Linked DNA regions of Pseudovibrio sp. Tun.PSC04-5.I4. The main gene of each other region encodes a partner of the protein of the gene in region 2 in a complex. Links are inferred from orthologs where the notes say so. Each region holds a gene or a part of one and is shown on either strand. Other genes may lie near its edges. The genes, in order: BLS62_RS23880 and hfq.

Region 1 (3,287 bases), 2.4 Mb from region 2 along the record:
ATAACGACCGAGCCAGAACTCGTTAGAAAGCTTGCCAGCAGCAATACGAGCCGCCTTTGGCAGCTTACCAGCAACATCGTCAGCACCTTCTTTAATCAGCTGCTTGCGAACCTGTTCACTTGCAAAATTAATAAGCGCTTCAATATGAGCGTCAGCAAGATCAGCACGTTGCCCAAGAGCAAGCTGAAGAACCTCATCACCGCGCGCCTCACCCATAAGCGAGTTGACGCTGCGCTGACCAAGCACTGCGCCTTCATTGGCCGCAACAGTCTGCTTGACCTGAGTGTTACCAAGGTTCACCAGCACATCACTAATACTCTCGGAAATCACTTCCCGCTTGGCAATCGCAAGACGGTGATCGTCAGTCTTACCACGCGCAATGCTGAGGAGATCTTGCTCCTTCAAAACATTGGATCGACGCAGCAACGGTTCCGCCACATCAATTTCATCGAATGCAAGTCTGCGAACTGTCTGTTCCGGGGCACGCCGCACTTCAGACAAGCGATCTGCCATATAACTGAGTGCTTGACGTTCAACCACTTCAGAGAGCCGAAGCATAACATTATCGTAAATATCAATCTGATCATCGGAGCACCGCTCCCATGTTCTAGAGAACAGCAGAGCCACATGACGCGCGAGCTCTGAACGTCGCTCAATATTATTCTCAAGAGCAAGAGACTGGAAGTCAACGATATGAGAAGCCAAGTCAGATGACATTTAAAACACCAATGGGATACGCAACTAATTAAATATCTATGGAACAGATCCTAATAAAAAATAACTCGATTTGATCTAATTTTAGTTAATTCCAGCAAAAAAACATGCATGGCACATCTTATTTGGAGCCTTAATATCCGAGGGTTTGATTAACTTTTCTCCGGTAATTGAAATTTTAATAAAAACATAAGCGCCACCAGTAAGTTACTGGCGGCGCTTATTCAGCTAATGTATGACGCTTGTATTCATGCTGTCGCGAGGGTCTCTACTTCACTTACTGAAACCCCCATTCTTTTTGCAACACCTTCCCCATATTTCGGGTCTGCGCGATAACAATGCATGGCCTGTCTCTTAATGATTTCCTCTGGAACACCCTGCATAGCAGCTGCCATATTGTCCATGAGTCGGCCCTGCTCCGCTTCATTCATCAGGCGGAAGAGATCTCCAGGCTGTTTGTAATCATCATTACCTTCCCGGTGATCATACTTGTCGCCATCCCCAAAAATCCGGAGAGGAGGCTCTGAAAATGATTTGTCCTCTTTCGGTCCATGGAAAGAATTTGGCTCATAATAAGCGTCCGGATTTGAGTTATTCGGCTCAAACCGCATCGGACCATCCTTGTGATAATTGGTCACTGGGCACTTAGGTCTATTCACTGGCAACGCTTCGTAATGCGTACCCAATCTGTACCGGTGAGCATCTGCATAAGAGAAGATACGCGCTTGAAGCATTTTGTCTGGTGAGAAGCTGATCCCAGGGATTACATTGCTTGGTGAAAGAGCTAGCTGTTCGATCTCAGCAAAATAGTTCTCCGGATTCCGGTTTAGCTCCACAGTCCCTACCTCAATAAGTGGGTAGTCTTTATGTGGCCAAACTTTTGTCAAATCGAATGGATTGTACGGTGTATTCTCCGCTTCCATTTCCGGCATCACCTGAACGTAAAACTTCCATTTCGGAAACTCGCCTCGCTCGATGGAACCGTAAAGGTCTTCCTGCGTACTTTCGCGGGTCTTCCCAACAACCTTCTCAGCTTCACTGTTCGTCCAGTGTTTGTGACCCTGCATTGTTTTGAAGTGGAACTTAACCCAGAACCGCTCACCATCCTTGTTCACGAATGAGAACGTGTGAGATCCATATCCATTGATGTGGCGAACATCAGTCGGCAAGCCGCGGTCTGACATGAGGATTGTCACCTGATGCAGACTCTCCGGAGAGAGCGACCAGAAATCCCACATGGCAGTTGGCGAGCGCATATGTGTTCGAGGATGCCGTTTCTGAGTGTGAATGAAGTCTGGGAATTTAAGCGGATCGCGAACGAAGAACACAGGCGTGTTGTTGCCAACCATGTCCCAGTTGCCTTCCTCGCTGTAAAACTTGAAGGAGAACCCACGAACATCACGCTCCGCATCAGCTGCACCAAGCTCGCCAGCAACTGTTGAGAACCGAGCCACGCAAGGCGTCTGTTTACCGACCTCGGAAAATAACTTAGCACGAGTATACTTGGAAATATCGTTGGTCACGGTCAGCGTGCCATGCGCACCCCACCCCTTAGCGTGAACGGTACGCTCAGGAATTCTTTCACGGTTCTGGTGCGCAAGTTTTTCCATCAACTGGTAATCTTGCATGAGCAATGGGCCGCGAGGGCCTGCTGACATGGAGTTCTGATTATCGCTAACCGGAGCACCACCTGTCGTCGTCAATGTTTTATCAGCGCACATTTTTCTACTCCCTAGATCTGGGTAAAGCCTTCATTTAATGAATGAGGCTGTTGAACTTTCGATAAGAAACGTAGGCCTGTTTGCCCATAAGCGCCAATCAGATTGATTTCTGCTACCGATAAGTTATTCTTATCGATATGACCAGTTTCAAACAACTTCGATACTTTGTCGCGCTCCAGAAACACCGCCATTTTGGCAATGCCGCTGATGAAGTGTGTATTTCTCAACCAGCTCTTTCCATGCAAATACGAGACTTGGAGAAAGAGCTTGGCATAGCTCTCATTGAACGCAACGCTCGCTCAATCTATTTGACACCAGAAGGTGAAGAGATAGCTCATCGAGCCCGTCAAATTCTAAGAGAACTACAAGACATAAAGGACTACGCGGAACACGCAGCCTCTCCACTCAGTGGAACAATTCGGCTTGGCGTGATCCCATCTCTTGCACCTTATATTCTCCCAAAGCTTCTGCCAGCCCTGACTTCTCAGTACCCGAAACTACATCTGATATTACGCGAAACTATGACGAGGAACTTAATCGAAGAGCTAAAGCAGGGGCATCTGGACGTTGTTCTTGCTGCTTTGCCCTTGGAAGAATCTGAACTGGAAGAATTGCTAATCTTCGAGGATCGCTTTTTGATGGCTGTGTCCAGCGCTCGCCATGTAGATGAACGCAAACGAGTGAAGCCGCAGGACTTAACTGGCGAAAACCTCTTGCTACTGGAAGAAGGCCACTGTCTTCGCGACCAAACACTCAGTTTTTGCAATGCAATAGGCCAAAATCAATCAGCTAATGTTGGTGCCACAAGTATTGCAACAGTCCTTCATATGGTAGCAGCTGACTACGGGATTA
Region 2 (3,165 bases):
TTTAAATCTCACCAGTGAACAGCCCAATTGAACGCATCCAATAACCACCTCAAACAAAAAAGCCCCACTCCAACGAGCAGGGCTTTCATGTTATTTAGTCCAGTCAAACGATCAGATCGGCGAGTAGCCGTTGTCGTCCTCGACTGGAGGTTCTTCCGGGAGTTCCAGACCTGTCACAAAGTACTTTGCAAACCGGTCTCGTACTCGTGAGCGATGTGCATCAGGAACACGAACATCCAGGCGGATGCCGTCCTCGGATTCCGTCCGCGATAGAATCTCACAGTTCTGGTAGAGCCACGCATGCCCCTCGCCTTCACTGTGCGGCAACACCATACTCACCGTATCGAGTTGCTCGGCCAAACGCGCTTCAATGCGCTTTACAAGGTCCGCAACACCCTCACCAGTCACCGCAGAAAGGGCAATCGGCCCCTCTTGCGCAGAATTGCTTTCCAGCAATTTAGCCCGGTGCGTCTCTTCAAGCAGGTCGATCTTGTTATAGATCTCAATAACACGATCGCTTTCAGAAACTTTCAGCCCAAGCAGTTCCAAAGTCTCATTCACATCCTGAGACTGAGCCTTGGTATCTTCATGAGCAATATCGCGCACATGAAGCACGATATCAGCCTGAATGACCTCTTCCAGCGTCGCCCGGAAGGCAGCAACCAGATTGTGCGGCAACTCGGAGATAAACCCAACCGTATCGGAAAGAATCACCTCACGGCCATGAGGCAGCTTGATACTGCGCAGAGTTGGATCCAGCGTCGCAAACAACAGATCCTTAACAAACACGTCCGCATCAGTCATGCGGTTAAACAACGTAGACTTGCCCGCATTGGTGTAGCCAACAAAGGCAACCACCGGATGCGGCACTTTCTTACGTGCTTTACGATGCAGCTTACGGGTCCGCTGAACTTGCTCAAGGTGTCCCTTCAGCAAAGTAATGCGATCCTGAATGACCCGTCGATCAGCCTCGATCTGGGTTTCACCCGGACCGCCCACAAACCCAAGACCGCCACGCTGACGTTCAAGGTGTGTCCATGAGCGAACAAGACGCGACTTCTGCCAGGAAAGATGCGCAACCTCGACTTGTAGCCGGCCTTCTTTCGTTTGAGCGCGCTCGCCAAAGATCTCAAGAATGAGACCCGTCCGATCGATGACTTTACAGTTCCAATCTCGTTCGAGATTCCGCTGCTGGATAGGAGTAAGGGGATGATCTACAACGACCAGTTCAATTTCTTCGGCTTCGATCTGCTGGTGAATTTCTTCCACCTTACCAGAGCCAAACAAACTTCCAGGTTTCACTGCAGCCAATCGGACCAAAGCTGAGGATACAATCTCTAACTCGATTGCCTCAGCAAGCCCGATAGCCTCTTCCAGTCGTGCCTCAGGACTACGCTCAGCCCCGAAAGGACGCTCAGGAGCGCCCCTGCCTCTTGCGAGGGCACGGCTTTTGATGATCGGTACGATGATGAGCGACCGGGTTCCCCGGGTCACCTCATCTTCGCCGGCCTCAACGTTCGCATCACGTTGCTTGCGATTCAGGCCGGCTTCTTTATTTGATTGGGGCTTCATCAGCCTCCTGCTTTTTCGCCTTCTTCGTCAGCCGGTTCAAACAGCTGTATAGGGCTATTTGGCATGATAGTAGAGATAGCGTGTTTGTAAACGAGCTGGGAGTGCCCGTCACGGCGCAATAATACGCAGAAATTATCAAACCAAGTAACTACGCCTTGCAGTTTTACACCATTGATCAAAAAAATGGTCAGTGGAGTCTTCTGCTTCCTGACGTGATTTAAAAATGTATCTTGAAGATTTTGAGCGCGGTCAGCCATATCTATTTTTATCCTGTTCTCAGTGGACGCGGCCGCGGCATCCACCATTTACTGTTCCCATCCTCGAAACGGTCCAACGACACTCACAAATACAAGAGAGATGTCTCCACCCTTTTGGTGAACCGCCCAAATTGTAAATTACCCATCAGCAAACACCAGAGGCATTAATCCCCGGCAACATTCAGTTTAATCAACTCTGACGCTTCATGGAATGATTTTCTTAAGTCCTGAACTATTGGTCCCGGCTTTCCATCACCCATAATTGTTTCGTTTATTTTCGTTACAGGCATGACAAGACCCGATGCACTTGTTAAAAATACCTCCTGAGCCTGTTTTGCCTCACTAATAGAAAAACCGCGTTCTTCTACATGAAACCCTTTCGTTTCCGCCAATTTCATCAGAACGCCGCGGGTAATTCCCTTTAAGATTCCGTGGGTAGCGGGCCGAGTAACCAAAGTCCCGTCCTTTAGGATTATCCAAGCATTCGTTGAACCACCCTCAGTAATCAGGCCATTCTTATCCACAAACCATGCTTCACGAGCGCCTGATTCCTTAGCCTTTTGTTTAGCAAGGACATTAGGTAAAAGACCAACACTCTTAATATCAACCCTATCCCAACGATTCTCTTCAACGGTAATTACACCAACCCCCCTCGCCGCAATTTGGTCGTTTTTTAAACGTGAAACCGACTTTGCAGTCATAACGAGAGACGGTGGCGTGTCTTTTGGCGGGAAATAATGATCGCGTGGAGAAACGCCGCGTGTTACCTGCATATAGATCAAACCGTTTTTGACGCGGTTCAGCGCAATCACTTCCTTCATGACACGCACAAGCGCCCCACGAGACATCGGCGCACGAATTTGCAGCTGCCGAAGGGAGCGGTCGAACCGATCCAGATGCGATCCCATGTCGACGAGGCTATTGTTCCAGACTTCACAGACTTCATAAATACCGTCAGAAAACTGGTAGCCCCGATCCTCAATATGCACTGCGGCACGAGAATGAGGCACATATTGTCCGTTTACATAGGCGACGCGGCTCATCGGCCTCTCCATTCTTGGAAATTCATCACAACCAATGTTAGCGGTTTTTCCTTATGCCATGCAAGCGCCACCTTGGGATTACAACGGGGCATTTCTCAACAATATCAAAGAGAACCTGCGGATTCAGGGATAATTCTAGAAGAACTCCAGCGAGACACGGAACATTTGCTCCACCTGACGCACTTTATCGGCCACAGCAAAGATCACAACCCGGTCATGGGCCTGAATGCGCTCGTCTCCTCGTGGAGAGATAACCTGACCATCCCGCAAGATGCCACCAATGCGGATGCCCT

The links.
Region 1: the proteins of hfq (region 2) and BLS62_RS23880 are in contact, whole or in part, in a crystal structure (PDB 3VU3), measured with the Escherichia coli proteins. The link is inferred for Pseudovibrio sp. Tun.PSC04-5.I4 from one-to-one orthologs.

The regions. Positions count from the first base shown.
Region 1 is NZ_FNLB01000006.1:4,004,463-4,007,749, reverse strand. Bases 200-3,162 are described here. They hold BLS62_RS23880 (catalase), read right to left. Parts: upstream 2,436-3,162; coding sequence 963-2,435; downstream 200-962. Other genes in these bases: BLS62_RS23875 (LysR substrate-binding domain-containing protein), read left to right, coding at 2,573-3,162; BLS62_RS31400 (hypothetical protein), read right to left, coding at 2,447-2,662; BLS62_RS23885 (DUF2336 domain-containing protein), read right to left, coding at 200-717. Also shown: more of BLS62_RS23885, read right to left, coding at 1-199; more of BLS62_RS23875, read left to right, coding at 3,163-3,287.
Region 2 is NZ_FNLB01000006.1:1,568,442-1,571,606, forward strand. What follows is about bases 201-3,041. They hold hfq (RNA chaperone Hfq), read right to left. Parts: upstream 1,830-3,041; coding sequence 1,572-1,829; downstream 201-1,571. Other genes in these bases: hflX (GTPase HflX), read right to left, coding at 201-1,572; BLS62_RS12345 (D-amino-acid transaminase), read right to left, coding at 1,994-2,872; trkA (Trk system potassium transporter TrkA), read right to left, coding at 3,008-3,041. In the rest of the region: BLS62_RS12330 (hypothetical protein), read left to right, coding at 1-31; more of hflX, read right to left, coding at 112-200; more of trkA, read right to left, coding at 3,042-3,165. UniProt on the Escherichia coli protein: RNA chaperone that binds small regulatory RNA (sRNAs) and mRNAs to facilitate mRNA translational regulation in response to envelope stress, environmental stress and changes in metabolite concentrations.